2 regions of the Pseudoalteromonas sp. OFAV1 genome follow, and region 2 is predicted to be linked to the other one. Evidence: riboswitches for the same ligand, from Rfam matches in the RefSeq annotation. Region 2 holds a riboswitch; the other holds the start of a gene.
The links. A riboswitch is a leader RNA that binds a small molecule or an ion and turns the genes downstream of it on or off. The one in region 2 is predicted to bind cyclic di-GMP.
Positions count from the first base shown of each region.

Region 1 (16,047 bases), on a different contig from region 2:
GTTTACCTGATGAAAAACGTCTGAAAAAAGCCTGCAATAAAGCCAAGCAAGTTGTTTTGTATACTTACGGTGAAAATAACCAAGCAATTTGGTGGCAAAAACATCAGCCTAAGTTGTATGATTTTAAAAACTTGAGTATTTTTAGTCTCGATTATGCTGCTACCCAAGCACTAGCAGAGTTAGCCGATCGTAATATTAAGCTCACCATCACAGTTCAAGATGGCGAAGTATGGGTTAGCTCAGATACAGCAAATATCGAAATTAAACCGCAACAGTTAATGTAAGGAATGCGATGGCAATTAGGCAGGTTGTAGTATTACACGGACTTTATATGTCGGGCTTTGTGATGCGCCCTCTGTGTGCGCGTCTCGAAAAGTCAGGGCTTAAAATACTCAATTTGACCTACAATACACTCTCCCCCGATAGAGCGGCAATTTTCGATAAGATTGATCGCTTTATTAATGGTAAGCCAACCGCCTTGGTTTGCCATTCAATGGGGGGGTTAGTCGCCCGCGCTTACCTTGAAGCCAATTCACTACAAAGTCGCCATGTCGAAAAGGTAATCACCTTAGGCACTCCACATAAAGGCAGCCATATTGCTAAGCAAATGCAGCAAAAAGGCTTTGAAATGCTGTTAAAAAACAGTGTGGAATTTTTATTATCAGAGAATGGAGATTGGCCGTTTAATGCCAAGCTTTATAGTATTGCCGGCGACTTACCAATAGGGCTAATGCCACTGATTGCCAAAGGCAGTGTTTCTGATGGTACGGTTTTGATAGATGAAACCAAGCTCAATGGCATGGCAGAGCATAAGGTGTTTCATTTGAGTCACACCAGTATGATCTACTCACGCCAAGTGATGGATTACATTATTAAGCTTATAAATCAAAGTGAGTGATACTTTAATCTTCAGCACTTGCAGCCACTTTGTATGAGATTAATACAATGATCCCTAAAATCAGTGGTACTGGTGCAGCAATGTAACCAAAGGTATCAAAGTTTGCGAAGCTAGCGCCGGCTAAATGACCTACTAAACCGATAACAAATGCAAGTAATGCAATCACTACAACAACTATTTCAGCTTTACTTTCTTTAACTGTTTTACCGTCCATTTTTATTCTCCTGGTTAAATGCGGTAAGGTCATTATGCGCTTCTATTTCGTTGCTTTTTTGACCTAAATCAAGTTCTAAATCGGCGTGTTTATCAGCTAATACAAACTTTGTTTTAGATCATACTTTCTGCTTAATTTTTGCATATCTGCAAAATAAGGTAGATTTTTTGCTCAGTTGCCCCAAGTGTATATAACAGGTAATTCAATGTTATGTTGATAGTGCACTAGCGGGTAAAAACCGCCTTTGATAGCTAAAACCTATCACGGCGTTCGAATTAAACCATTTTACAGATTAACCAAGATGGCTAATACTTAACACCAAGCACTAGCAAGTAAACAATTAACGGTTTTTTTAAGGAGCAATCTATGTCACAGGTAAATGCAATTGGTTTAAACAGCGCAAAAAGTGAAGACATCGTAAATTCACTAAACTCTTTACTAAGCTGCTACCAAATTCAATACATGAACGCACGTGGTTTTCATTGGAATATCAAAGGTCGAAACTTTTTTGAATTACACCTTAAATTTGAAGAAATTTATAACTTACTACTTGAGAAAGTAGATGAGATTGCAGAGCGTATTTTAACCTTAGGTGGTACACCTGTGCATGCATTCTCTGAGTACATTGAAGCAAGCAAGATCAGTGAAGCTAAAAATATCACTGAAGGTACTGCTGCTGTTGAAAATCTTTTAGCGGGTTACAGCACGCTTATTCAGATGCAGCGTGAAATCTTAGCGCAAGCAGGTGATGCGGACGACGAAGGTACAGCATCATTAATGGGCGACTACATTAAAGAACAAGAAAAACTTGTTTGGATGTTAAAAGCTTACCTTGGTTAATGTTTAGAACAGAGACTAAAAAGCCCTCAATTGAGGGCTTTTTTACTTTAACCACTTTCTTAAATTTTCGTACTCGGGCCTTGCTTGAAAAAGACTCTCGGCATCTGGGTGAAAATAAATATCCATTTCTACCCCCGACCAAACTACCTCTAACAAATTGCGGGCAATGATATTTGCTTTAATATAATCAACACGTTTGTAGCCCCGCGCTTTTACGGCCTGAAAGTAAGCCTTTGCAATCTCAATACTATCAGCCGTCGCTAATTCAAATTGCTCCAAATTCACTACCGCATACTGAATTGATTGTTCAGGGTATTTCATGATTTCTTGACCGACTTCAGTGCTAAATGAAGCAACCGCCTCTTTGTTAAAGCTGCCGCTCATTTCCACATAAATCACTGGCGGCTCAACAAAATAGCGCCAATCACCATGGGCTTTAAACATGCTTACCCCTTTGAAATACAACTTAAGTTTACGCTTATAAACGTTATTTACTTATTTATCTAAGCCTTAATTCGGTAATAAAGCAATAAAAAACGCCATTTCTAATGCCTTTTCTTCAAGGCTTTTAAAACGACCAGATGCGCCGCCATGGCCTGCATCCATATCGGTTTTAAACACCAAAATGTTGTCATCAGTTTTAAATTCACGCAGTTTTGCCACCCACTTCATTGGCTCCCAGTATTGCACTTGAGAGTCATGAAAGCCGGTAGTTACGAGAATATTAGGGTAGTCCTGCGGCTTAATATTATCGTACGGCGAATATGCCTGAATCACATCATAAAACGCAGGGTCATTTGGATTGCCCCACTCGTCATATTCATTCGTAGTAAGAGGAATACTCTCATCTAGCATGGTGGTTAGCACATCTAGAAATGGCACATGACAACCGATACCTAAATAAAGCTCAGGAGCTTGATTTACTACAGCCCCCATCAGTAACCCTCCAGCACTACCACCAGAGGCAAATACTTTTTCTGGGTGTGCATAGCCTTGCGTAGTAAGAGCACGCGTAACATCAATAAAGTCACTAAAGCTGTTTTGCTTATATTGCTTTTTACCTTGTTCATACCAGTGACGGCCTAGCATTTCGCCACCACGAATATGCGCAATCGCATAAACAAAGCCACGGTCTAGCAAACTTAATGAGCTGCTTGAGAAGCTAGGATCGATGGTAATTCCGTACGCACCATAGCCATATTGCAGTAGTGGGTTAGTGCCATCTTTATTAAATTTATCAATACGATAAACCAAAGACACCGGCACTTGTTCGCCATCTCTTGCGGTGATCATTAAACGCTCTGAACGGTAGTTTTGCGGGTCAAACTCGCCGAGTACTTGCTGTTGTTTTAATAAGGTTTTGTTCCCGGTTTTTAAATCAACATCATACAAAGAACCCGGCGTTGTTAAGCTCGAATAGTAAATGCGTGCAGTGCTCACATTCGGCTCTGGGTTCATTGCAATTGCGGCATAATAACAAGGATCATCAAACTCTAAAGTAAGGCGCTGATCGTGCTCATTAACTACCACAAAACGTGTTTGGCCTAGCTCTCGCTCAGTGAGGATAAGGTAGTCATCGAATATCTCAACCCCTTCTAACAACACGTTTTCGCGATGCGGGGTATGTTCTTGCCAAAGACTTTTATCGCCAACGGTACTTTGTGTCGCAGTCATTAAGCGAAAGTTTTTCGCTTGCCAGTTAGTCACAATGTAAAAGGTATCACCTAGCTTATCAACATCGAACTCATGGCCTTCTTCGCGTGGCATTAAAGCGCTAAACTCCCCCTCTGGGTTATTAGCATCTAGCACCCAAGTATCGTTTGTTTCTGTGGTCGCAAGGTCAATAATGATAAGGCTTTCATCGCGGCTTTTGCCAAGCCCCATGAAGAAGCTTTTATCTTGTTCTTCATAAACCAATACGTCATCAGCTTGCGGGGTGCCTAAAACATGGCGGTAAACCTGAAAACCCAACAAAGTTTGTAAGTCTTTTTTCACATAAAAAACGGTTTTACTGTCATTAGCCCATACCACTTGACCTTCGGTGTTTTCGATAACATCACTAAACATCTCACCATTGGCAATATTTTTAAAACGCACGGTATATATACGGCGACCTTCGGTGTCTTCTGAGTAAGCAAGTAGCTGTTCGTCAGGACTAATAGCCACTTCGCCCAACTCATAAAATTCGTAATCGCCGGCTAATTGATTTACATCTAACAACAAGTGCTTATCGCGCGCTTCTATGGAGCTGCTGCGATAATGGCGCGCATATTCATCATCGCCACGTACTTCTGAGTGATACCAATACTGACCATCTTTCACAGGTACCGTGTTGTCGTCTTTTACAATACGGTCTTTTAACTCATTAAATAATTGTTCGCGCAGAGGTTTTATGTCTGCTAGTTGCTTGTCGCAATAATCGTTTTCGGCATTTAGGTGCGCTAATACATCCTCATTTTCACGCTCATCATCACGCATCCAATAATAATTATCGGTGCGAGTCTGTTGATGAGTAGTTAATTGATGAGGGTGTTTTTTGGCAACAGGTGGATGCGCTAATAAAGACAAAGAATACGATTTTGATGACACAGGGAAAAACCAAAGTAAAAAACGAATTGCAGGCAGTTTATCACAGAATTATACCAATCAGCTTAATTAAGCAGTCTATTTTGAGGCAATAAAACCTCGTTGATAACAAGGCAAAAATTTCGTTATTTAGTTGTTCTAAATGAGAAATTTTTAACGCAGTTAGCGACAGGTTTAATCCCTCAAAATGATTAAGTATTATTGCGGGTTGGTATTAAAAAAGCCCACTCAAATTGAGTGGGCTAAGCAATGCTAAAATAGCATTTAGGGGGAAACTGTTAATGTGACACTTGTTGCCACGCCATAGCCCAACTTTTCCCAACTCCCGGTTCAAAGAGTGGGTTATGTGAATCTTTAACACGGCAAAACTCACTAAACGGCCATGGCTTGCACATGTAAATATGACCCGTTTTAGGTTGAAGTACTTTTACACCTGCATTGTAATCATTGCATGCTTGTGGGTAGACATAGTCATACTCGTTTAATCTATCTTGTACTCGCTCTTCACATTTAGCGATGCAATTAAACGCCACTTTTACATGCGTTATACCCGAACCTTCTAGGGCATAAATTTGGTTTGAACGGTATGCAACCACCAAACCTTGCTCTGTCATTTTGCCCGCTTTAACCAACGGAATATGCACATTAATATGTTCAGCCACAGAGCGAGGCCAATTATGAGGCTCTCCATCATCTGAGCTCACAATTGCATATTCGAATGATAAATCGACTAGCTCTCCTTGCATGTCATAAAAGGTCACTATCACCTTATCACCAACAAAAAGTTGGGTATGATGATTTAAGCAACCAATTGGCAACCATCTTCCAGAGGCCATTGACGTATGCATAAACAAAATATCACCCTAAGAGCAACGAATAGGTACTATAGTAACAATCGAACAAAATATTTATGTAAAGTTTGAGGCAAAAGAACCAAAGCACGTAGATTATGTGCTTATCAGCGGTCCCGCTATCATAGTCTTAAAACCTTAGACCGGAAACTTTGCGTCCTAACCTTTCAGTTAGTTTGCCAAAAACAAAATGAGTATAATCGCGACCAGAAAACAAATCAAACAAAAGAATGTAATCAAACATTATATATAGCAAATAGTTACTATATTTTAGTAACAAAAAAGCCAACCGTTTGGTTGGCTTTTAAATAGCTAGTCTGTACTAATTATGAGCTGGCTTAGTTCTGGTAACCACTCTATAACCTGCACGGAAGATATTAAGAACACCATTGCCCACATCACTCATTACAATGTACAAACATGGAACAAGTACTAATGTAATTAAGGTTGCGAACATTACCGCAAAACCAAGTGCTACTGCCATTGGAATTACGAACTTAGCTTGTAAGCTGGTTTCAAACATAATTGGTAATACACCGGCAAAGGTCGTAATTGAAGTCAGTGTGATTGCTCTAAAACGTGCACACCCTGCTTCTATAACTGCTTCACGTGTAGAAAGCCCTTCGCGACGCGCTTGGTTTACAAAGTCAGTCATGACCAGTGAATCATTGATCACCACCCCTGCAGCAGCGATTAAGCCAAAGCCCGACATTAAACTAATGTCTAGACCAAACCATAAGTGACCCCAAATTGCACCGGTTAAGCTAAATGGAATAACCGACATTACAATGAGTGGTTGCGAATAGCTCTTAAGCGGTACTGCAAGCAAGATATACACTAAAATCATACCACCAATGAAGAACATAATTTGCTCATTAGCTTGTGCTTGCTGCTCTTCAATTGAGCCACCTAGCTCAGTTTTTACTGATGGATACTCTTCTTTAAGTTGCGGTAACAGAGTCTCTTTAACTTGCTTAACGACTTCGCCTGGCTCAATCGCTTCTTCATCGATACTGCCATAAATATACACAGTTCGATAACCTCCTTCGCGGCGAATATAGCTAATACCTGGCTTTTCAGTCAGCTCTACAACATCACCTAATAGTACTTCTTTACCTTCAGGTGTTGTAATTACTGCATGTTTAAGAGATGCAAATGCTTCACGTGTCAGTTTAGGGTAACGCACCATTACGCGCACTTCTTCGCCACGGCGAATAACACGTTGCGCTTCACCACCGTAGAAGCTTGCGCCAACTTGGTTTGCGATATTGGCAAGATCTAACCCTAAATCATATGCCACAGGTTTTAAGCTTAATTGCACTTCTTTGCTCGCCGGGTCGATGGTTGAGCTAATATCAAATAAGCCTTTTTGCTGTTGCAGTAATTGAATAAAGCGACGACCTGCCTCGTTCAATGTATCGATGTCAGGCCCATACAGTAAGTAACCAAACTCACCATCCATGCCGCCACCATTCACATCATCGTAAATTTGTAATGATTTGACACCGGCAATACTTGGCATTTGCTCACGCCAGCGACGAGATAATTCAAATGCGTTGTATGGACGAAGATCTTCATCAACAAGTGGCGCTAAAAGCTGCGCTTCAGTACGCCCTTGGTTAAAGACTAAAATGTCACGAATAAGTTTTTGACCAAATTCACGCTCGGTTTCTTTATCAACATTAACCACCATCGCTTCAATTTCTCGAATTGCGTTAATGGTTTGAATATCCGACGCATTTTCATTCATTTCTAAACGAATTTGCGGGAAATCATGCGGTACTTTTGGGGTTGGAACAACACGCACTTGATTTGATGAAATCAAACCAAACGTCATAATTAATAAGCCCACAAAAGAAAATAAAACAAGCCAGCGCCATTCAACACAACGTACGATAAATGCTTTATAAGGACCATTTACAAACTTAAAAAAGCGCTTATTAAAACGAGCACGCCAGCTGTTTGGATTAATAGGCGGAAATTTAGTGTGGGCGATATGAGCAGGTAATATAAGCTTCGACTCAATCAAACTGAATATTAGACACAGAATAACCACCACCGCGATACCAAAGAAAAATGCACTTTCTGGCCCGCTTGATAATGTAAACGGTGCAAACACAGCAATCGTAGTCAATACACCGAATGTAGCTGGGGTAGCAACACGTTTTGCACCATTCACTACATTGACAACACCACCGCCTTTTTTCTCAATTTCGGTGTAGGCGCTTTCCCCTATGACTATGGCATCGTCGACCACGATCCCCAGCACCATAATGAATGCAAATAACGACACGATATTAATACTGATACCAAATAATGGCATCATCATCATTGCGCCCAAGAAACACACAGGTAAACCAATCATTACCCAAAGCGCTAACTTAAAGCGTAAGAAGATAGACAACATAATGGCAACCAAGATAGCCCCTTGAATTAGGTTGGTTTTCATCATGTCTAAACGTGCGTTAAGGTAATAGGTCATATCCATAAGAGGTTCAAGACGCAAGCCCGCAGGCAGCTCTTTGTTTTTCTTATCAATATACGCTTTCACTGAATCTGCAACCGGGATCATGTTTTGTTCTTTGGTTGCTTTTACAGACAAATAAACCGCATTTTCGCCGTTAAATTTAAAGTAGCGTTCACCTTCAATAAATTGATCTTTAATTACAGCAATATCTTGCAACAATACCTTCGCACCATTAGCCCCCACCTTGACTGGAATTTGGCGGAACTCTTCACCACTGTAATATTGGTTTTCAACACGAACAGAGATAATACCTGCATCAGTGCGTAATTGGCCGGCAGATATGTTGGCTGAATAACGACGAACAGCACCAGCTACATCACTTAACGTTAAGTTGTATTGGCGCAGTGAGTCTGGGTCAATTTCAATCGCTATTTCATCTAACGGCACATCGTTTTGCACCAGCGATACGTTTGATAATTGCAGCAACTCATCTTCAATTTGATTTGCTACAGGCTTTAACTCTGTCAGCGGAATATCACCAACGAGCGTCATACCGATCACGTCTTGACGAAATTCAACCTGACTAATGGTGACAGGCTCCATTCCCGCAGGGAACGTGGCAATACTGTCGACGCGTAACTTCACTTTGTCGAGCACATCAGTGAGCTCAGCATCTGTGTTTATCTCAAGGCTGGCACGGCCACTATTTCGAAACGAGCGGTAAACACCGCGCTTAATTTCGGTAACATCTTTTAGTGACTCTTCAATTTTGATCAGAATACTTTCTTCTATTTCTTGTGGTGATGCACCCGGATAATTCGCCTGCACCTCAATATAGTTAATTTCAACATTCGGGAACATCTGGCGCTGAATAGTGAAATAACTAATGATCCCCATGATGATGATAAACACCATCATTAAGTTAGCAGCGACCGAGTTATTAGCAAAATAGGCTATCAGGCCTGACTGCTTTTCTGTGTTTGTATCAGTCATAGTGTTACCTTAAAGCTTTTCAACCGCTGCAGTTTCTGCATCGCTTGTCATTTCTTTCATACCAGCAATCTTTACTTCCATACCCGCTTGAGGGTACTCAGGTAAAGTAAGAACAAGCTGGTCATTCACTTCAAGGCCATCACTAATGTAGAAGTACTCACCTTCTTCACGCACTACAGTTACTTTTCGTGGTTCAAGTTTATTCTCATCATTTACAATCCACACTGTTTGGTTATTTACCAAAGACTGCGGTAAACGATAGATATTTTGTAACATGGCACCTGCAAAGTTAACTTGTACATAAGCACCAAATTTAATTGGTTGTACGTCATGCTTTAAACCGTATGGGTCTTCAACACGAACCACTAAGTTACTCATACGTGTCGCGTTATCTACAACGCCTAGATCGCGGTCAATCTCTGCTTCACGAGTAAAGCTGTTTAAGCCTTTATTGATAATGGTCGCTTTAACGCCTTTTAAGCGCTTAGGTAAAAACACGCTGTCAAAGCCAGCAATTGGTACGATGATTTCTGCACTTTCAATGTTATTTAGCTCAGCAACCTGGCTACCTACATTTATGTATTGACCAACACCAATTTCACGGCTGATCACTAACGCATCGTAAGGTGCTCTCACTTCACAACGCGCAAGGTCACGCTCAGCACGTTTAAGTGCTGCTTGCGCTGATTTAACAGCTGCTTGCGCGCTTAAAACTTGAGGTTTACGTAAGAATAAGTCCGTGCGCTCGCGCTCTGGATAGCGTCTTGCCTCCTCCAATGCAACTTTAGCTTGTGCTTGCTCTTCAATCAGAGCCGCTTGAGCACTTGCTAATGATGCTTCAGCTTGAAGTACAGCGGCTTCGTAGTTGTCTTTCTCGATAGTGAATAACACTTCACCACGAGCGACAATTCCACCGGGTACAAAGTTTGGATGCCAACTGGTCACTTCGCCTGCGACTTGCGATGCCAATAATGTGCTTTCAAGTGGCTTCACTTCACCGTAGCTATTAATAACCACTTGATGATCATCGCTGGCAACAGGTTCAACTTGGACAAGAGGTCGAACATCTACCACTTCCTTGTCTTTTGGTTCTTGGGCAATAGCATTGATACCCATAAAGCCAATAATACCGACCGCTAAAGCAACGATTGGCAATATCCATTTTAGTAATCTCGTGCTCATAACTTACACCTTTAATATTTTAACTGCCCATATCATACCAAAGCTGACAGAAACATTAATGTGACATTTGTAAGTAACTGTTACAAAACAGGCAAAATTGGCAACAAATTTAAAAAACGCCAATTAAGAACAATTTGTTACAAACAAAAGTAAAATAATATCAAAGAATTACAAAGCAGCCCTTACACTTGTTAACAAATAACCTTTTATCATGGGTTTATTTCATTAAACTGATTTGAGAAATAATTAAAGGAACAATTAGAATGAAAATAACAAATATTGCTTTGGCATTAAGCCTAGCGCTTGCCATGAATGGCCATGCTATTGCAGCTAAAAAAGAAGAAAAAAAACCAGAAACACTTGCCGAAATGATCAAAGATAAAAGTGAATATGCTGGTATCTTTACTCTCTACCAAGATGACAAGACCGGTAATAACCTAATGGTTATAGACCAATCTCAGCTTGATACACCCTTTGTATACTTTGCCCACACAGTTGACGGTGTTATAGATGCGGGTCATTTCAGAGGGGCATACCGTGAAACAAAATTAATTGAATTTCGTAAATATTTTGACCGTATTGATATTGTAAGTAAAACTCCTCGCTACAAATTTGACGAAAACTCAGCGCTTGCTCGCGCTGCCGATGCCAACATAAGCGAAGCTGTACTTGCTAGTATTAAAATTGAAAAAGAAGAAAACGGCAAAATAGCATTTAACGTTGATAAGCTTTTTTTAAGTGAAGCACTGCATAAGGTATCACCTTGGGTAAATCCAAAAGATAAAGATGCTAGCAAACGCTTTAAACTTGGAAAATTAGACGACAAAAAATCACGCATCACCATGCAACGCCCTTACCCAAATAACCTTGATGTTGTTGTTGATTACGTGTTTACTAATGCCGAGCCAAAAGTACGTGGCTCAAGTGCAGTAAGCGATCCACGTAATGTATCAATTAAAGTACAACACTCATTTGTCGCACTGCCAAGCAACAACTATCAACCACGTTTAGATGATGCACGAATTGGTTATTTCACCAATCAATTCGATAATATGACATCTGCAGACTGGGCACCGTATGAAGATGTAATCAAGCGCTGGGACCTACAGAAGAAAGACCCATCAGCCGCACTTTCTGAACCAGTTAAACCAATTACTTGGTGGATTGAAAATACCACGCCAGTTGAGTGGCGAGATACTATTCGTGATGCAGTGTTAGCTTGGAACAGCTCATTTGAAAAAGCAGGCTTTAAAAATGCTATCGAAGTAAAAATACAACCTGATGACGCTGATTGGGATGCTGGCGATATTAACTACAATGTATTGCGCTGGACTGCATCACCACGCCCTCCATTTGGCGGTTATGGCCCTGCTCTTGCGAACCCATTAACCGGTGAGATCTTAGGCTCTGACATCATGTTAGAGTATGTTTTCATGAAAAACCGTTGGATGTACGACACCTTATACACCCAAGGTGCAGCAACACTTCAAAGCAGCCCAAGCACCTCAGAACTGCATTGTTCACTGGGTCACAGCATTCAAGAAAACATGATACTTGCTAAAGGCTTAGGCACAGGTGCAAGCATTGAAGACAAAGAAATTTTACGCCAAGGCTTAACTCAACTGGTGTTACACGAAGTAGGCCATACCCTTGGCCTTAACCACAATATGAAATCGTCAATTTTGTGGGATGAAAAAGAAGTTCACGATAAAAGTAAAACCCAAGGTATCATAACTGGCTCGGTGATGGATTATGCACCAGCAAACATTGCCCCTATTGGCATGCAGCAAGGTGATATATTCCAAACAAAACCAGGCCCTTATGACGATTGGGCGATTGAATATGGCTATAGCCCGGCTTTAGCTGATAAAGATGCCGAACAACAGCGCCTTGAGAAAATTCTCGCTCGTTCATCTGAGCACGCTTTAGCTTTTGGTAATGATGCTGATGACATGCGTGCTCCTGGACGTCATATAGACCCTCGTGTGATGATTGGCGATATGTCATCTAACCCTGCCGCTTATGCTGATGATCGTATGGAGCTTATCAATAAGCTGTTTACTGAGCTTAAAGACAAAGCCACTGTTGATGGTGAGTCATACCAACAACTTGTTACCTCAGCCAACATTTTATTTAGAAGCTACCGCACACAAGCTGGCGTAGTATCTCGTCAAATTGGTGGTGTTTATGTAGAGCGAAATGTGGTGGGCGATGACAAAAATGGCGCACCATTTACGCCAGTGCCACTTGAGCGTCAGCAACATGCAATGCAAATTTTAGCTGACAAAGTGTTCTCACCAAATGTGCTTTCAAGCATGCAGCCAATTTATAATTACCTGCTACAACAACGTCGTGGTTTTAACCATTATGGTAAAAACGAAGACCCTAAACCACATGGCATGATTTTAGGCATGCAAAAGCTGGTACTTGCTCAGTTATTACACCCGGCTGTCATGCTGCGTATTTCAGATAGCGCTATGTATGGCAACGAGTATTCACTTAACCAATTTATGAATGACTTAACAGCAAGCATTTTTGTAGACAGCAAAAAAGCAAATACCTTAAGTCACAATCTACAAGTTGAATATGTGAATCAGCTAATCGCGATTGCTGGTTTAGGTAAAGCGAGTAAGCACGACAACCTAGCCAAAGCAGCTGCGCTTTATCAGTTAAATCAAATTGCTGATATGAGCGTGCCATGGGGTGCAGACACCGCAGCTAAAGCACATAAGCAATATATCGATCGCTTAATTAGTAAAGCCCTCGAAGCATAAGCAAAGCAACACAAAAAAGGCTGCCAATTGGCAGCCTTTTGTTTTTAAAGTTAACGTCTATCAATACACGACGAGGGTAATATGTCTTTTGGCACAGTCGTTTTATTCTCACCAACCGCTTGCATGCCCGTTACAGGTTTATCAAAACCACAAAGCCAAGCGATAGGGCTTGTTGGGCTTCCGACAACAACGGCAGGGCGAAAACTTAACACTGTATTTTGCAAAGGCATCGATACTTTATTACCCAAACTAATATGAATCGCTCCGTCTTCAACAGTGATCCCCGTAACCCGATTACCAATTAAAAACTTACTTGCAGGGACACCTGCTTGCTCATTGTTTTTTGGAAAGCGGCCGTGCTCCAAATAAAAGGTTGTAACGTCTTCTCGAATAGTTGACGCCATAGCTAAGGGATCCGCTAGTTCACTGCGCTGAATATATTGACTGTATTGTGGTAATGCAACAGAAGCTAAAATGCCGATGATGGCGACTACAACCATTAACTCAATCAGCGTAAATCCTTTATTTTTCATACTATCTCTCCCATTAAGAATAGAGGCTCATATGCTCCCATTAAGAAATGGGCAATTAATATCACCAATAAAATACTAAATGCAGTAATGAGTCTGTTGATATGCGCTGTGATTTCATCGCGTAGGCCTTCAAGTTTATTGGCGACGAGGAGCTCTAGCTCTTCGGCAATATCCAAGCCATTACTTTGACATGTTTTTAAATGAGATAACTCACGATTATCGTTCTGTAGTGTTCCATACAATGGAAACTCAATTAACGCGACTAAAGCGTCATAATTGTGCCTAATTTGTTTGGGGATTATTAGCCCTAATTGGGCTGATGAAGCACTCAGTAAAGTCAGATTTGCAAACTGTCGAAGCGCATTTACAGTCAATATAATAACCATCAAGAACAAGCCGAGCACAATACTTGCTACCAGCCAGAACCTAGCTAAATTAGCCATGTGCTCTGTAACTTGCACATCAAATTGGCTAAACACATTTGAGAACGAAGGAATAACAAATTGCTGGTAAATAAAGTTAACAAGGATGAAAACGGAGAAAAGTACACCCAGATAAAGCAACTTGGTTTTATAGTCGAAAGAGTGCTCTTTTAGTGTTGATGATAACGCTGCATAACTTAACGCTAACCTTTGCTGCTGTTCACCTTCAGCTTCTTTAAGGTTTTTTGCAAGCTTAGTGGCTAATGGACTATTCTTTTGTCCATCATTATAAATTTCTAAGTGTTGCGGGGCGCTAAGCGCTTCTTGCTGTGCTTTATTTAGGCCACTCATTGGCGATAATAATCGACATAAATAGCCTAATTGATTCCAATTCATATCTTATCCTTTCGATAGCGATAAGATACTGTGCCATAAAGCAACAAGTTAATAAACGGAATATTACTTAGACATTTAAGCCATTGCAGGGCGCGATTTATAATACTGAATACACCCTAGTTGTGCGGCATTAGTCAGTAATATCATTACAAAGGTCAGTATGTGAGACACGCTCGGTGTCGCCATAGCGAGCTCGGCAGCGAGGCCGCAGCTTCCAGCAACAAATTGCAGGCTAAAGTAGCGGGCGCTTAAATTACTAATATCACCACTTTTGATGGTTTTATAAGTCTGCGGCATAACACGAATAGAGCTCATGACTAACCCCACATAGGTTAACCAATTGAGTACTGTTGCAGTTTCAAGAGATGGGCTAAGTAATAAAGAAAAAGGGATCATCGACAGCAATAGCAATCCAACCAATTGTAACCGCTGCGCACGAGCTGCGTTATAGCGAGCAAAGTAGTAAAGGATCAGTGCGCTTAGCGTACCAGTAACAATAAATGGTAGTGCCATATAAAAGCGCTGAAAGAACAGATTATAAGTAATGAAATACACGCTTTGCGCAACACCAAAGCTCATCATTAATAACGAAACGCCCGACACACTGCGATTTTTACGGATTTTATTTAAAAGCGGATAAAAGCTAAACGCCAAAATAAAGCATGAAATAACCGGCAAAAAATGCGCCAAAATAGACCTCTCTCGTTACAATTTAGTTAATAAGTTAGCAATTTATAAATTAGCCATAAAAACAAAGTAAACCCTTGTTTTTTATGCATTTTAAAAGAGCGCGGCATTGTAATGAGAGAACGCTAGAATGCAATAAAGAATAAAAAACAAACAACCGCTTGCTGGCAAGATATCCATACAGGGTGTTTACAATCAATGACACTTTTTAAGCAGCTTGAATAGTTATGGCAATATGGGTACATTGAACAAAGAGTGCTCAGCAGGAGAAAGCAATGAAATCAGTTATATATGCATTAGTGTTAAGTGCTTTTTTGGTTGGCTGTAAAAGCACTAAACAACAACTTGCTGCGCCGCCTAGTGTCGCAAGCTTGATGGCCGCCGAGAAATTTCAACAAGTAGAATTACCTGATCCCGCGTTATTTACTTTACCTGCTGATGAACAAAAACGTTTCCTTGATTATTTCACGCAGCGCCAAGGTGACTACTTAAGAGACGATGAAATTCTTTATCACTACCTAGAAAATAAACTCACTAACTTTAACTATTATAGTGCCACCCTTAGTGCGCAAGAGGCATTACGTAGGCAGCAAGGTAACTGTATTAGCCTCGCCATTTTAACCCAAGCTTATGCTCAGCTTGCTGGGCTTAAAACAGGCTTTCAGGCGGTGTCGAGTGAGCCGGTTTACAGTAAACAAAGCAACATAGTGTATGTATCGGGCCATTTTCGAACAAAAGTTTACGCACCACTAAATGAGGACGAGCATAACTTAGTAAAACCAGGCACTGTCATCGATTACTTTCCAGCGCGTGGTAGCTTTTACTCAGGCCGTGCCGATTTAAAAGACTTAATTAGCCGTTATTATAGTAACTTAGCAAGCGAGGCCTTGGCTAAAAAGCAATTCAATTTAAGTTACAGCTATATTTTAAAAGCTAACGAATACACACCACATGCCCCCTCACTTTATAATTTAGCCGCAGTTTTACATCGCCAATCGGGTGATTTAGCGGGCGCAAAGCGAATTTACCAAACAGCTATACACTATGACCTTGATGATACTAATTTACTGCACAACTACGCAGTACTCGCCAAGCAACTTAATGATCCTGAACTAGTTGAGCAAATCAACTCACAACTGGCTTTGCTTGAGCAAGATCCGTTTGAATTGCTAGCAACCGCGATTAACGCTCGCAACAATGGTAA
Region 1 is NZ_JAKGBG010000030.1:8,588-24,634, reverse strand. It holds gene L1267_RS15620 (YaeQ family protein) at 1-284, shown strand, start outside; gene L1267_RS15615 (PGAP1-like alpha/beta domain-containing protein) at 293-898, shown strand; gene L1267_RS15610 (hypothetical protein) at 903-1,112, opposite strand; gene L1267_RS15605 (Dps family protein) at 1,479-1,952, shown strand; gene L1267_RS15600 (hypothetical protein) at 1,995-2,396, opposite strand; gene L1267_RS15595 (S9 family peptidase) at 2,463-4,541, opposite strand; gene L1267_RS15590 (chitin-binding protein) at 4,817-5,386, opposite strand; cyclic di-GMP riboswitch class I at 5,496-5,580, opposite strand; gene L1267_RS15585 (efflux RND transporter permease subunit) at 5,712-8,849, opposite strand; gene L1267_RS15580 (efflux RND transporter periplasmic adaptor subunit) at 8,859-10,031, opposite strand; gene L1267_RS15575 (zinc-dependent metalloprotease) at 10,295-12,805, shown strand; gene L1267_RS15570 (pilin) at 12,856-13,338, opposite strand; gene L1267_RS15565 (hypothetical protein) at 13,335-14,156, opposite strand; gene L1267_RS15560 (PQ-loop domain-containing transporter) at 14,232-14,846, opposite strand; gene L1267_RS15555 (tetratricopeptide repeat protein) at 15,119-16,047, shown strand, end outside.
Region 1: it holds a riboswitch for cyclic di-GMP, as region 2 does, so the genes downstream of both, L1267_RS15590 (chitin-binding protein) here and L1267_RS11970 (hypothetical protein) in region 2, are expected to answer to the same signal.

Region 2 (16,047 bases):
CCAAATGATCCAAACACCTTAAATAACTATGGTGTATTTTTATGTGGTATTGGCGAATACGACCGTGCCGCTGAAGAATTTCTAAAAGCGATCGCAATTCCTAGCTATATTCGAGTTGCAGAAAGTTATGAAAATTTAGCTTTGTGCGCAATTGAGTTTGATGACTTTGATAATGCAGAAAAATACTTAAAATCAGCTTTAAATCACAGTTCACAACGCGCTTCATCGCTGATCACTCTCGCTGGACTTCATTACGCTAAAAGTGATTTACACAAAGCAGAAAGCGTTTTAGAAAAGTACGAATCAACAGGCCGTGTTACCCCAAGAGCATTAATGCTCAGTTATTTAATTCAACAGCGAATGGGCCACATCGAGAAAGCTGAAAAAACAGCCGGGATCATTTTACAAACTTATCCAGGTTCGAGCGAAGCAAAGATAATTTCATCAGGCCAAAATAAACGCTCAGAATTTGAAATTTTACGCGAAAAATATCGCCAAGCTCAGTTAGAAGAGCTACAAATTTCAAGTGATAACTTAGCTGTGAGTAAAGAGCAGCCAAAAATTCGTATCGTAAAGAAAAAAGTACCGCAAACAAAGGCTCGAGCAGGTCAAAGCACGGCTCTGTCTGCTGAATCTAACTCAAAACCAGCTGCGCAAGCGCTAGCAACAACATCAAGTAATGATCAACAAGCGTACGGTATTGAACCATCAACAATTGATGAAAATAAAAGCCAGCAGACAGCTGCAAAGATTGAAACTGAAAGTACCGGCTTTAAAACAGTTACTTCAACACCAAAAAATAGTAACCAAGCTGTCGATACGTCAGCCGTAATAAGCGCGCTATCTGTTGACGTTACCCCACAGACCACTGCCTCAGTCAGCTTACCAAATACTAAAAATGATGACGTAACGATTGTCTCGTTTGGTGAACCACAATCTGCTTATAAGCCAGAGCCTTCGGTTTCATCAAATCAAGTCGAAGCGGACAGTTCAGGCAGTGTGGTATTTTACGAAGCACAAAAGGATGAAAGCGTATTTAGTACCGACTCTGGGTTTTCATCTACATCAAGCCAACCTAGCTATAATGTGAGTGCAGAGCAAGTACAACTCCCCATGCTAAACCCAAGTGTACCTGCGCTGAATATTCCCTACCATATTATTCAAAATGGCGAAAACCTATTTAGCATTTCGGTGCGATACAATGTTAAACTACAGCAGATTTTGCAGTGGAATGGCTTCAAAGAATCGGATCGGGTCGAAAACGGCACCAAAGTGTATTTAAATGATCCGAACATTTATCACACGATCACTGAAGGTGATACGTTGTACAGCATAGCCACCCAGCATGGCGTGTTAATTGATCAATTAATGCGCTGGAATAAATTGAGCCCAGACGTTGCCCTTGAACCTGGGCATAGACTCTTATTAGTGGACCCTGACTCATACTCATTATGAATGAAGAAAATAACCTAGAACAACCGCAAGAAACGCTCGGCCAAGCGCTAAAAAAGCGCCGCGAAGAAGCAGGAATGAGCCTTGAGCAACTTGCCAGTGCATTAAAACTATCCGTTTTACAGCTGCAACGCCTTGAGAACGATGAGCACGAACTACTCGGCCCTATTACGTTTGTAAGAGGCTACATTAAAAGCTATTGCCGTGAGCTTAAAATTGATACTCAGGCAATTCTTGCTCTTTTACCTGAGCAAGTTGAGCCAGCTAAAAAGTCAAAGATGCAGAGCTTTTCGCGTCGTACAGAAAAAGAAGCAAATGATAACCGATTGATGCTGTTTAGTTACTTTATCTTAGCAGTGATCATTGGCTCATCGGTTTTTTGGTGGTGGCAAAATAGCTCACCAGCACTTGAAGAACAAACCGCGACCGTAATGCCAAGTCAGCTCGAAACCAGTGAACTTACACCAGCAACAGAACAGTTGAGCAGTGAAACTGAGCAACTTAACGCGCAACCAGCAACAAGTTCAGTGCCACCAGAGAGTGAAAATGCACAACCTGCTACCAATGATGCCAACGTCGTTGAAGCTAAAAAGCCTATTGAAGAGCAGAGTAATTTAGACCCAGAACACAGCACTGTGGTAATGCACTTCAATGAAGACAGCTGGGTAGAAATTCACGATGGCAATGGCGATCGTATCGCATTTGGAGTTAAAAAAGCCGGTTACGTGATGACCGTAACAGGCCCTCAGCCGTTTAATGTTGTACTTGGCAAACACCAAGTGGTTGATATTACTTTTCAAGGTGAAGCCGTCGACACCTCACATTTTGCCAAAAATCGCTTAGCCAAATTTACTTTACCGTTATCAGAGTAATCGCAATGTTTTCAGAATCTCCTATTAAACGCAGAAAATCGACCCGTATTAACGTAGGTAATGTACCAATTGGTGATGGTGCACCAATTGCCGTTCAGTCGATGACCAACACCAACACCTTAGATATCGATGCCACGGTTGCGCAAATTCAAGCTATTCAAGATGCGGGTGCCGATATTGTGCGCGTATCTGTGCCGACCATGGAAGCGGCTGAAGCATTTAAAAGCATTAAAGAGCAAGTCACTATTCCACTTGTGACCGACATCCACTTTGACTACCGTATTGCGTTGAAAGTGGCACAATATGGCGCGGATTGTTTGCGTATTAACCCTGGTAACATAGGTAGCGAAGAACGTATTCGTGCCGTTGTAGACTCAGCGCGTGAGCATAATATACCTATTCGAATTGGTGTCAACGGCGGTTCATTAGAGCGTGACTTACAAGAAAAATACGGTGAGCCAACACCAGAAGCCTTGCTTGAGTCAGCAATGCGCCATGTTGAAATCTTACAGCGTTTAGACTTTGATCAATTTAAAGTATCCGTAAAAGCCTCTGATGTATTTTTAGCGGTGGGAGCATATCGTCTACTAGCTAAAGAAATCGACCAGCCTTTGCATTTAGGTATTACCGAAGCAGGTGGTATGCGTTCGGGCTCTGTTAAATCAGCTGTTGGCTTAGGTATGCTGCTTGCCGAAGGCATTGGTGACACACTACGCGTTTCACTTGCTGCCGATCCGGTACAAGAGATCAAAGTGGGTTTTGATATTTTAAAATCATTACGCATTCGCTCACGCGGTATTAACTTTATTGCCTGCCCGAGTTGCTCACGCCAAGAATTTGATGTGGTAAGCACCATGAATCAGCTTGAAGAGCGACTAGAAGACGTGGTTGAGCCTATGTCAGTGTCTGTTATTGGTTGTGTGGTGAATGGTCCAGGCGAAGCACTCGTTAGCGACATAGGTCTTGCAGGAGCTAACCGCCGTTCTGGTTTATATATTAACGGTGAGCGTCAAAAAGCACGTATTGATAACGATAACATTGTTGATCAGCTAGAAGGTTATGTGCGTGACTTTATCGCCAAAAAAGAGAAAGAAACGCCAATCGACATCAAAATCGTTGAATAATTCGCATATACTCGGCAAACCCTCAGGTTTGCCGTTTACCTTTATCGCCCAAACGGTATAATAGCGGGTCAATTTTTTAGTTTTTCTTGATGCGCGATTTTTCAGCGCAAGTACAGTATTTAGGATTTATCAGTGGCAAAACAAATTCAGGCAGTTCGTGGTATGAACGATTGTCTGCCAGGCGATACGCAAATTTGGCAGAAAGTAGAAGACATTTTACGTGAAACAGTTTCATCGTTTGGTTATCAAGAAATTCGTTTTCCAATTGTTGAATCAACCGACCTTTTCAAGCGCTCTATCGGTGAAGTGACTGATATCGTAGAAAAAGAAATGTATACCTTTGCTGACCGTAATGGCGATAACCTAACACTTCGCCCTGAAGGTACTGCAGTATGTGTGCGTGCAGGTAATGAAAACGGTTTACTGTATAACCAAGAACAACGCTTATGGTACATGGGTCCGATGTTCCGCCACGAGCGCCCACAAAAAGGCCGCTACCGTCAATTCCACCAATTTGGTTTAGAGACATTCGGCATCGCCACTGCTGATATCGATGCAGAAGTTATTTTGCTGACAGCCCAATTATGGAAAGAGTTTGGTATTAGCGAACACGTTCGTCTTGAGCTTAACTCACTGGGCTCAAATGAAGCGCGTGCTGACTACCGTGATGCGCTTGTTGCCTATTTAGAACAGCATGTAGATGTACTAGACGAAGACTCAAAACGTCGTATGCACACTAACCCGTTACGCGTTTTAGATAGTAAAAACCCTGATGTACAAGCAATTTTGACTGATGCACCTAAATTATCAGAGCACTTAGACGCTGAATCAAAAGAACATTTTGCAAATTTATGTGAACGTTTAGACGCTGCTGGCGTCGAATACACGGTTAATGAAAAACTAGTGCGTGGTTTAGACTACTACAACCGCACTGTGTTTGAATGGGTAACCGATAGTTTAGGCGCACAAGGCACTGTTTGTGCCGGTGGCCGTTACGATGGACTTGTAGAACAACTCGGTGGTAAAGCAACCCCTGCAGTTGGTTTTGCTATGGGTCTTGAGCGTTTGGTGTTATTACTTCAAGCCTTGGAATGTGTAGGTGACATCCGCCGTAGTGCTGATGTATATTTGGCAGCCATGGGCGACAAAGCAAGCATTCAAGCGCCAATTATTGCAGCTCAATTACGCAATGACGTTGCTGGCCTTCGTGTTATGGTTCACGCTGGCGGCGGCAACTTTAAAAAACAGTTAAAACGCGCAGATAAAAGCGATGCACTCGTGGCCGTTATTATCGGTGAAGATGAATTAGAACAAGGCGTTGTGACAATTAAGTACTTACGTGAGCGTAAAGAACAAGTCACCTTAAAACTAGAAGAAGCGAAAACGCTACTAGCTGAGCTTATTTAAGCCCAGCTAGCAACAGAGGTAAGCATGGAAATTTATTCAACTGAAGAACAACAAGCAGAAGCAATCAAACGCTTTTTCCGTGAAAACGGTTTAGCACTAGGTATTGGTATCGTAGCTGGTTTAGGTGGACTATACGGGTGGAAAGCGTATAACCAAAGCCAAATCACCAATGCAGAAAATGCATCTGACTCATTCAATCAACTTGTTGAAAGTGGTGCCGTGCTAGAGAATGCGGATAACTTCATTAAAAACAATAGCGAATCAAGTTATAGCACGTTAGCTGCTTTTGTTGCTGCTAAAGAAGCAGTAGAGAAAGGTGACCTTGATACAGCTAGCGAAAAGCTAAACTGGATCATCACTAATGAACAAAATAAAGAGCTAAAAGCAACGGCAACAATGCGTCTTGCACGTGTTCACCTTGCACAAAAACAATTTGAGCAAGCATTAACAACCTTGAATGCACAGCTACCAGCATCATTCACCGCTGCAGTTGCTGAATTAAAAGGCGACGTTTATGCTGCACAAGGCGATAAAGCAGAGGCGCGCAGTCAATACCAAGCTGCTGCCGACAATGGTGGCCTTGATAACAATCCGTTATTACAAATTAAACTTGATGACTTAGCACAAACTAGCCCAGCGGCGTAAGGGGTTAAGATGAAAAAGTTAACAGCGGCAACACTTGCTCTGTGTATCGCAACCCTAACTGGGTGTTCGTCAAGTGATGACGAAGAAGAACTTGTATTACCGCAAATTGTTAATCAATTTGAAACGGACGTAGTGTGGCAAGAATCAATAGGTGATGGTGTTCAACACTATTTTTCACGTTTAACACCTGTGGTACACGATGATGTGGTGTATGTTGCAAACCGTGAAGGCCTAGTTGAAGCGCTATCGCTTGAAAATGGCAACACGCTATGGCAAACAGACGTACGTGAAAATGCATCTTTTTGGCCTTGGGAAACCACAGAAAGTGCCAAATTATCGGGTGGTATTTTACAAGCTTACGGCAAGATTTATATTGGCTCTGAACACGGCTATTTAACAGCCCTTGATCGCGAAACCGGTGAAATTGTTTGGCGCAAAACAATGCCTGGCGAAGTACTTGCTAAACCAGCTGCAGGCGATGGCCTAATTTTTGTAAACTTAGCTTCTGGCAAATTATTAGCTGTGCACCCAGATACAGGTGAAGAACGCTGGCGCTTTGAACAAGAAGTACCACCGCTAACATTGCGTGGTCAAAGCTCACCAACCGTCGCAAATGGTGGTGTATTACTTGGCCTTGAAACAGGCAAGCTAAGCGTACTAATTTCAGAAAACGGTTACTCTGCATGGAGTGCTGAAATTGCCACACCAAAAGGGGCATCTGAATTTGAGCGTTTAGTTGATGTGGATACTCAAGCACTGATCAGCGGCCCATATGCTTACGCAATTGCCTATAATGGTAATTTAGCCGCTGTTGATATTCGTTCTGGTAATGTTGTTTGGAAACGTGAATATAGCAGCTACCGTGATTTATCTATGGATAGCCAGTCTATCTATGTAGTTGATAGCGATGGCGTTGTTTACGGTCTAGATAAGACATCAGGTATTGAGCGTTGGAGCCAACCGGCACTACGCGGCTGGTACTTAACAGGCCCAACTGTGGCTGGTAAGTATTTAGCACTGGGTGACCAAGAAGGTAACCTGCACTGGTTAGACAAAGAAACGGGCGAGCTTGTATCGCGCGAAGACTTTGACAGCTCAGGCTTCTTTATCGAGCCTGTTGTTGCCGGTGACAAATTAATTTTATACACCCGAGATGGTGAAGTTAGCGCGGTTAAAATCCCAAACTAACTTACTAATAGTAAACGTTATTTTTCTAAGGCTTCGCTTGGCGAAGCCTTTTGTTGTTTTTTTAAGAGGTAGTTTATGCTTCCCGTGATCGCTCTTGTTGGGCGACCCAATGTGGGCAAATCCACATTATTTAACCGTTTAACACGTACTCGTGACGCCCTCGTAGCCGACTTTCCAGGCTTAACACGAGATAGAAAATATGGCCAAGCTGACTACGATGGCTATGAATTTATCGTGGTAGACACGGGTGGTATTGACGGCTCTGAGCAAGGTATTGAAACCGAAATGGCTGAGCAGTCGCTATTAGCGATTGAAGAAGCTGATATCGTGTTATTTTTAGTTGATGCTCGCGCAGGTATGACTGCTGCCGACCAAGCGATTGCTAACCATCTACGCAAACAACAAAAGAAATGTTTTGTTGTAGCAAATAAAGTAGACGGTATTGATGCAGACTCATATTGTGCTGAATTCTATCAATTAAGCCTAGGTGAAGTGCATCACATTGCAGCGGCTCACGGCCGTGGTATCACGCAACTCCTTGATACAACCTTACAGCCTGTTATTGCTGAACTTGCAAGCGAAAGTGAAGAGCTTGAAGAAAGTGATGACGAACTAATTGATCTTTACAGCGAAGATGAAGAAGGCGAAAACAGCGAGCAAGCCTTTGCTGACAAGCCAATAAAGCTTGCTATTATCGGTCGCCCTAATGTTGGTAAGTCAACACTTACAAACCGTATCTTAGGTGAAGAACGTGTAATCGTTTACGATATGCCAGGTACCACCCGTGACTCTATCTATATTCCGATGACACGTAACGATAAAGAATACATCCTTATCGATACCGCAGGTGTTCGTAAGCGTAAAAAAGTAAGTGATGTTGTTGAGAAGTTCTCAGTTATTAAAACATTACAAGCAATCGAAGATGCCAACGTCGTGTTACTAGTGGTTGATGCGCGCGAAGGTATTTCTGATCAAGACTTAAGCCTACTAGGTTTTGCTTTAAATGCAGGGCGTTCTTTAGTTGTTGCTGTAAATAAGTGGGACGGCCTTGATGATTACGTTAAAGAGCGTATTAAGTCAGAGCTTGACCGCCGCTTGGGCTTTATCGATTTTGCACGTTTGCATTTTATCTCTGCCTTACACGGCACAGGTGTTGGTCACTTATTTGAGTCAGTAGACGAAGCCTACGAGTCAGCAACTAAACGTATTAGCACAGCGATGCTGCGTCGTATCATGGATATGGCACAAGCCGATCACCAACCGCCACTTGTTCGCGGTCGTCGTGTTAAACTTAAATATGCTCACGCAGGTGGCTATAACCCACCACGTATCGTGATCCACGGTAACCAAGTTCATGACTTACCTGATAGCTATAAACGCTACTTAATGAACTATTATCGCAAAGCATTAAATATCATGGGTACGCCAATCAAAATTGAATTTAGAGAAGGCGACAACCCTTACGCTGGTCGTACTAACAAAGTGACCTTATCGCAAAAACGTAAAATCCGTGCGTTTGCGAAAGAAAATCGCAACAAGTCTTAGCCAATTGCTAAACTAAGTGTAAAGTATTAAAAAAAACCTTGTGAGTATGACTTACAAGGTTTTTTTATTACTAAAACTATGCTTTATTTAATAAACGAACAATAAATAGAGCAACATAAATGGACTTTTTAAGTCAGGTTATTTACGTCGATAACGTAGAAGAAGTACTCGACTTTTACTATCAAGCATTTGGTTTTAATACCAATCATATCAGTGATGATGCCGATTACGGTGAACTTGTTACAGGGCCTGTTAAGCTTGCTTTTGCAACCCATCCGCATGCGCAATCGTATTTTAAGCAAGGGTATATTCGTGCCCACCCTAAGCAACCTGCACTTGGTTTTGAGCTAAGGTTCAGCTGCCATAATTTAGTAGAAAGTTACGATAAAGCAGTGCTTGCTGGCGCTGAGCCATTGTGTCCGCCAACTAAAAAAGACGCCCAGCATTATGCGTATGTTCGTGCTATTGAGGGCACCTTGGTGTGTTTAATAGAAGATTAGCCATTTGTAATGGTTAGTCTTTTGTTAGGTCAGTGTGCAGCTCAAGGGTTAATTCACGTAGTAACTCGATTCGCTCCAAACTCATGTTTGAGCGCGCCATTAACTTAGCCGTTAATGCTTCGGCATCAGTTTTAAGCTGCATGCCCTGCTCTGTTAATGAGATTACTTTTTTGCGCTCATCTTCATTCGATACCTGACGCGTCAATAAACCTTTCGTTTCTAAGCGTTTAACTATCGGTGTTAAGGTGCCTGAGTCTAAGTGCGTATCATGAGAAAGCGCTTTTAAACTCACCTGATTTTTATACCAAAGTGAGTGCATCACAATATATTGCGGATAGGTCAAGTCATAAGCTTCAAGGATTGGTCGAAACGCTCTGATCAACGCATTTGTTGCACTGTATAAAGTGAAACACACATTGTCTGATAAGTTGTTGCTCATGCTATTACCCTAAACTGAAATACAGCCGTATTATTGCCTTAATTTAGTTTGCGCGCAAATTATTTTCTGACGATCTATTGCCTTTTACCGTAAACTTCATTAAATTGGCCACAAATAGTTTGCGCGCAAATAATTAGTGCAAGCTATAATTATTCGCTCACTAGCCTAGCTAGCTCAAGTATTCGAGGTTTATATGGTTACAAGTCAACAAATTCACTTAGTTTCACGCCCAACGGGCATGCCTACACAGGCTAATTTTGCGCAGGTAGACGTATCACTTCCAGATTTGAACGACGGCGAGGTATTAATTAAAAATACTTGGATGTCTGTCGACCCTTACATGCGCCCACGCATGATTGATCGTAAATCATATATCTCGCCATTTAACTTAAACGAAGTGATGGAAGCCGGTGCTATCGGCGAAGTAGTTGAATCACGCAATAACGACTTTCCGGTAGGAAGCAAAGTAAGTCACATTAGTGGCTGGCGTACCATGCACATTAGCGATGGCAGCGATTTAACCCTACTACCTAATGTACCACTGCCTGACCAACTATTTTTAAGCACTATGGGCATGACAGGGTTAACCGCATGGGCAGGTTTAACAAAGGTAATTAGCCTAAAAGAAACCGACACCGTGTTTGTGTCAGCGGCATCAGGGGCTGTAGGTAGCGTAGTGTGCCAAATTGCCAAACTAAAAGGCTGTAAGGTAATTGCATCGGTTGGCTCTGACGAAAAAGCTCAGATGGTAAAAGCGTTAGGCGTTGATGAGGTAATTAACTATAAAACGGTAGCAAACCTAACAGAAGCTCTTGAACAAGCGGCACCACAAGGTATTGATGTGTACTTTGAAAACGTAGGTGGCGATCATCTGGAAGCCGCACTTAATGTAATGAACGATTACGGCCGTATTCCTGTATGTGGCATGATCTCAGGTTACAATAACGACACAGCACAGCCAGGGCCAAGCAACCTGTTTTATATCAACTCGAAAAAGCTCACCATGCAAGGCTTTATCGTGATTGATTATTTTGATCAGTTCCCTGAGTTTATTGAGCAAATGGGTGCGTGGATCAGCGAAGGAAAAATTAAATCTGAAGAAACGGTTTACCATGGCATCGAAAATGCCGTTGATGCATTTCTTGGGCTGTTCGAAGGTAAAAATAAAGGAAAAATGCTAGTTAAGCTTTAACACTTAATAGCTAATAAAGCCTGTATCTTAATTGGTACAGGCTTCTTATTTTCAGTCATTCAAAATCGATAAATACGCAAGTTCTGCTAGTTTTTCTAATGATGACGTTGCATTAGACTCAGGCTTTTTAGCATGAACAGAGTGACGTCTTTTCGGGATTTTAACTTGAATAAAACCATGATTGTTGGCCATATCAATACGCAGCATTTCACGCTCTTTTGGCGTTAAATGATTTTCATGGATCTTTTCAAGCTCACCATGATCGAGCCAAATAACTGCACAGTTTGGGCACTCGTCTATTTCAACCACTTTTAGTGGACTAAAAAAACGCCGCATCATCACCACCTCAGGGCACTTCGGGCAATTAATTCGCGTTGCTATATCAACACATTCTGTTGGAAGGGTTTGTAAATGAGCCACCAGCACTTGCGCGGGTTTTAAATTCGGATCGCTAAAGTGAAATATTTGTCGGTTATCAAAAAATACGCCACCAGATTTTGATAAATATACTTTAACATCGCCAATACTCACTGCTTCAAGGGCTGTTTTAGTACGTGGGCAAAACATATTACATCCTTGTTTTTATAATTAATTTAGCGCTTTTGTTATTAACGGCTTAAGTGGCTCAGGTAAGCTGATGTGTCCAGTTAATACAAATTCATGTGCTTCATCTGACATTTTTTGCCATGTTTTACGAATAATACCCAGCCATTTTTGCTCATCGTAATCAGGCTTGCTACTTGCAAAGTCAAGCATGTAATGCTCAATAAACACGAGGCTGGCGATATCTTCAATCAATTGGCTATCAGGATTTCGTTTTATATTTTTTTTAGCAACGGCTGCATAAACACGCTCACAATCAGCCGTTGAATAACCAGCCGCTTTCATGAGGGCTGTTACACGCTCAGCATGAAAATCATATAAAGCAGTGCGCCATTGATAATAACCTTGCTTACCCATAGGAAAATCACTTCGCGGAGAGCGCCAGCGCTCAATATGTTGCCCTCGGGCAGCAATATGCATTAGCTCATCGGCTTGAGGCTTAAAACGATTGAGCATATCGGTCATACGCATGGCATATAAACCTTCTTTTGCAAATTCTTGTTCATCGACTAGAACTCTGTTTGGGTCTACTGCATTGGCTGTATCAATGGCTTTAATAACGGCGGTATACATCATGGGTTCTCATTGTTATTGCTTCAAAGTGATTGTAAATGGCAACAATCACTTTGGCTATATTGCATCAGGCAATCTGGTACTGCTAGCTTGAGATCTAGTTTTGCAAAGTTAAATCAGTAGCAATACTTTGCTTTGGTTTTTCTATCATGCGCGCGAGCTCTTTTTCGCCATCGCTAACGATAATGGTTGGCGTATACAGTAAATCGTGCTGCTTTGCTAAACCGGCAGGATCAAGCTTATCGTAGCCTACAGCCACTAATTTAAGGGATCCTAATTGCACATTCGCTGTATCAATAAGTTTTAAAAAACGAGGGACTTCACGTTTAGAGTCATGGCACCAAGTGCCTAAAAACACTAACACTTGCTTACCTTGCAGTGCTCTTATAGTACTTAGCTCTTCTTCACTGGGTGAGTAATCATTATATTCTTCACTAAAAGCAGGATAGTCTTTAAGTAAGTCGGCAACGCTGATATCTCCACTATAAGGACCTGAGCTTGCAAATGTAAAAGCAGAAAATAACAATAAAGCGATATAAACTAATTTTTTCATATTTTGTTCTCTGAATATTTTTCTCACCATAACCAATTTAACAGCAACACTCCAGCATGCTATTAACGTGAATCCTGTTTTTTGCAGCTTAAATTGGCATGTAAAGTAAATGCGAACTACTATATTAGATATATCTAATATAAGGCCTTACAATGCACACTTTAAGAACGATAGCGCTTTGCACTCTATTGCTTTCACCTAACCTTTATGCTGAAACGAATTCTGCTACCCTAGAAACCCAAGCAGCTGAGCGAGCAACTGAATTTGCCACTACGCTCAAATCAGCACTAGGAGCCGCTATAAAACAAGGCGGTTTAGTTGAAGGTATTAACGTGTGCAAAATGCAAGCCCCTGCTATTGCCGAAAGCTTATCAACCGATGGTTGGACTGTGGCACGTAAAAGCACTAAAAACCGAAATCCGAACAATAAACCAGATGACTGGGAAGCTGAAAAAATCGCCCAGCTAGTTGATATGATCAGAAACTCAGAAAGCATTGATAATGTGACTTTCTCGACCAATAAAGATGGCCAATTCCGCTTTGCTAAAGCAATAAAAGTCGCGCCAGTTTGCCTCAATTGTCATGGTCAAACGATTGCTCCAGAAGTAAAGCAAGTGCTTAGTGAGCATTACCCCCATGATTTAGCCACAGGCTATCGGCTTGGTGATTTAAGAGGAATATTCTCTATTACCAAAGAACTCGACACGTCTGAGCCATAAAATATAAGCCTTATGCTCGCTTAGTTTGCTCTTAGCCATTAAAATACGCTTTTAAAATTAACCAAGGTGTTTTTATGTCTTTTCCTCCTTGTCCAAAATGTAATTCTGAATACGTATATGAAGATCAAAACAACTTAGTATGTCCAGAGTGCGCTCATGAGTGGGATCCAAATGCTGTTAATAACGATGATGTGATCGATGTAAGAGATGCTAACGGCACCTTATTGGTCGATGGCGACAAAGTGACTGTTGCGAAAGATTTAAAAATTAAAGGCAGCTCACAAGTAATTAAAATTGGTACCAAAGCCGTGATCCGCCGCGTGTTAGATAAAAAAGACCACGAACTAGACTGTAAAGTTGATGGCGTCGGTGAAATGATGGTAACCGCTAAGTTTGTTAAAAAAGCTTAATAAACATATAGAGCAGTGCCTAATATAAAAACACTGCTCAATCAGTATACTTTAAAGAAATAAAAAACATTTCAAATAAAATACCATTTTTATTCAAAGCTATAGAACTTCACTAAAATATATTCTATTTAGAATCAAAATCATAAAAAATACCCAAAAACAACACACTGAACCCAAAACAGAACCAGAATACCTACTTTAAGGTACAGGAATAATAAATTTATACTAATTATTTTGCATTAAATAATTGTTCACCTACACTTCTTTTCGATCATTATTTCTTGAATATGGAATATGATTTAAACCACGTTTAAAAAAGCAGGTATTTTGAACACTATTTAGGAACTATAAATAGGTGCTCATGTAGTTATACAAATATGTTTTTAACAAAACTAATGTATTAATACTGCCAAACCTACTGTGAGGTAGGGACGGAAAGCCACGGGTCTTCTCTGAAAGAAGTAAGGAAATGGGAAGATAGCCGGGTTGTGGAATTTGGAATCCAGAACAATGAAACATCACATCTTTAGCACAGCATTACTTGCTGTCGCTTTCACATCAACAGCTTACGCAGTAGACGATCCGAATTTTGGTGCACAGTCATTGCGAGGCGAAATCGGCACGAAAGGAGTTTTCTTGACCATTCCTTACGATGAAGTTCGTTACGGTAATGGCGATAACAAAGCATATATAAAACCTGAAGAATACAAAATGATGTACTCTGATAGCATTGGCGGTAAAGTAACCTGCCCTGCTATTAAAGGGCCAGGTTTAAAAGGATTGAATTACCATCAATTCAAAAACGGCATTGAATGCTCATGGAAGTCTCGCCCCGGCAGTAATGCCGAAATTATTACTTTTACTTTAATGCCAGGTGGAGACACAGGAAAGTCGCCAAAACATTATCGAGGTAAAAATAAAGTCGTAACATGGAAAGGCATTATTAACGATGCTAATGGCCAAGGTGCTGTAACGAAAAGCTATAAAACAACCCTAAGTTTGGATATGTTCGATTACCGTAATGGTAACTCTCATAAAGCTTTTGTTTTCAAAAAGAATCATAAAGTGAAGCTTGGGGATTTTACGTCGACTAAAGGTTCTATCCGTGACTTTATTTGTGACTTCAATGGTCAAAAAATAAATGTACTTAAAGATCATGCTCCTGTTGGTCAATTTGGTAAAAAAGGCGTCAAGTGCACTTATATGCTTAAACAAAATGGTAAAGACCCTCATTACTATGGTGAAGTCGTATTTAAATAATAAATTTAAAAACAATTAATAAAAGACTGTTAATTTTCCTTTTCATTCAAAGCCTAGCCTGCGCTAGGCTTTTCTAACTCACTTTAAATAGCAAATATTTTCAACAATAATCCCTGTTACTTCACAATGTTCGCAGCTCAACTGCCAGCCAGCAATCCATGTGGTTACGCTAAGATTTCCTTTGCAAAGTGGGCAAACTTCGCCAGCAAACGTACTGGGGGTAATATCTTTAGCTTGCTTAGAAAACGGTCTTAACAACCAAAGAATATTATCGTCGATACTGATGGTTAGATCGTGGCGTAACGTCTCGCAATAAGCATCAAACACCGCTTGTCTGTACTGTTTTTTGTCGTTTTTAAACAACCCACAGCCAATGCTCGAAGAGCTTTTCAAGCCAGAAGATGACTAATTATATTATTTGTGATGCTATGCATGAATAAAGGTAAGCAATAAAGCATGCTTACCTTTATAGGGCGTGTTGAAATTTAACTAAATTTGTTTTGGTAATTTAGTCGAAATAACGGCGGTAATAACAATAAATAAAAGTGATATAGCCAAACACGCTGCTAAGCCATACACCTGAAACACTAAGCCCGACAGCACAGTGCCAATTAAGCGTCCCATGGCATTAGCCATATAGTAAAACCCGACATCAAGTGATACGCCATCGGCGTCAGCCATGCTAACAATTAAGTAGCTGTGCAAAGATGAGTTAATTGCGAATAACACGCCAAATAACATCAACCCGCCTATCAGCATTGGTTTTACAGCCCAGTCAAATCCAATAGCAAGGGCAATCACTAAGGTGACTAAAGCAAGCAATGATGCCCACTTAACTGTTTCTGCACTTGGTGATGTTTGCTTATTAAGCTTAATGATTTTAGGTGCAAAAGATTGCACAGCCCCATAGCCAATAACCCAACTCGCTAAGAAGGCACCCACGGTCCAGTGGTCCCAATCAAAGGCTTGTGATAAAAACACCGGTAGTGCAACTACAAACCAAACATCACGCGCACCAAACAAAAACAACCTCGCGGCTGACAAGATATTGATTGAACTGCTTTTTGAAAATATCTCGTTAAACTTAGGTTTGTTTTTGGCTTTGCCTAAATCATTTTTAAGTGCAAAAAGACTAAAACACCACACCACCAGCAAAGTGGCAGCCATCGCGAGCATTGCACCTTTAAACGACATTAATGTCAGTAGTAAACCACCTAAAAAGAAGCCCACACCTTTTAAGGCGTTTTTAGAGCCTGTTAGTATCGCCACCCATTTAAACAAGGTGCCTTCTTGGCCACTGGCAACCAGCATTTTGATTGAGCTTTTAGCGCTCATTTTATTGAGATCTTTGGCAATCCCAGACAGAGCCTGCGCTAACATCACATAGGCAACACTCAGCCATTCAGGAGGGACTGCCAACATGAACAAGGCTACAACCTGTATAGCAAGGCCAATGTTCATGATTTTATTTAAACCAAGCCTTGCGCCTAAATAGCCGCCCACTAAGTTAGTGACAACACCAAAAATCTCATAAAACAAAAACAGCATGGCAATACTCAAAGGCG
Region 2 is NZ_JAKGBG010000018.1:61,559-77,605, reverse strand. It holds gene pilW (type IV pilus biogenesis/stability protein PilW) at 1-1,455, shown strand, start outside; gene L1267_RS12040 (RodZ domain-containing protein) at 1,452-2,324, shown strand; gene ispG (flavodoxin-dependent (E)-4-hydroxy-3-methylbut-2-enyl-diphosphate synthase) at 2,330-3,448, shown strand; gene hisS (histidine--tRNA ligase) at 3,581-4,855, shown strand; gene L1267_RS12025 (YfgM family protein) at 4,880-5,500, shown strand; gene bamB (outer membrane protein assembly factor BamB) at 5,510-6,688, shown strand; gene der (ribosome biogenesis GTPase Der) at 6,764-8,233, shown strand; gene L1267_RS12010 (VOC family protein) at 8,353-8,733, shown strand; gene L1267_RS12005 (MarR family winged helix-turn-helix transcriptional regulator) at 8,747-9,172, opposite strand; gene L1267_RS12000 (NADP-dependent oxidoreductase) at 9,366-10,364, shown strand; gene L1267_RS11995 (TFIIB-type zinc ribbon-containing protein) at 10,416-10,931, opposite strand; gene L1267_RS11990 (DUF4202 domain-containing protein) at 10,953-11,540, opposite strand; gene L1267_RS11985 (thioredoxin) at 11,638-12,093, opposite strand; gene L1267_RS11980 (Tll0287-like domain-containing protein) at 12,246-12,812, shown strand; gene L1267_RS11975 (zinc ribbon domain-containing protein YjdM) at 12,887-13,222, shown strand; cyclic di-GMP riboswitch class I at 13,621-13,716, shown strand; gene L1267_RS11970 (hypothetical protein) at 13,733-14,482, shown strand; gene L1267_RS11965 (hypothetical protein) at 14,561-14,875, opposite strand; gene arsJ (organoarsenical effux MFS transporter ArsJ) at 14,972-16,047, opposite strand, start outside.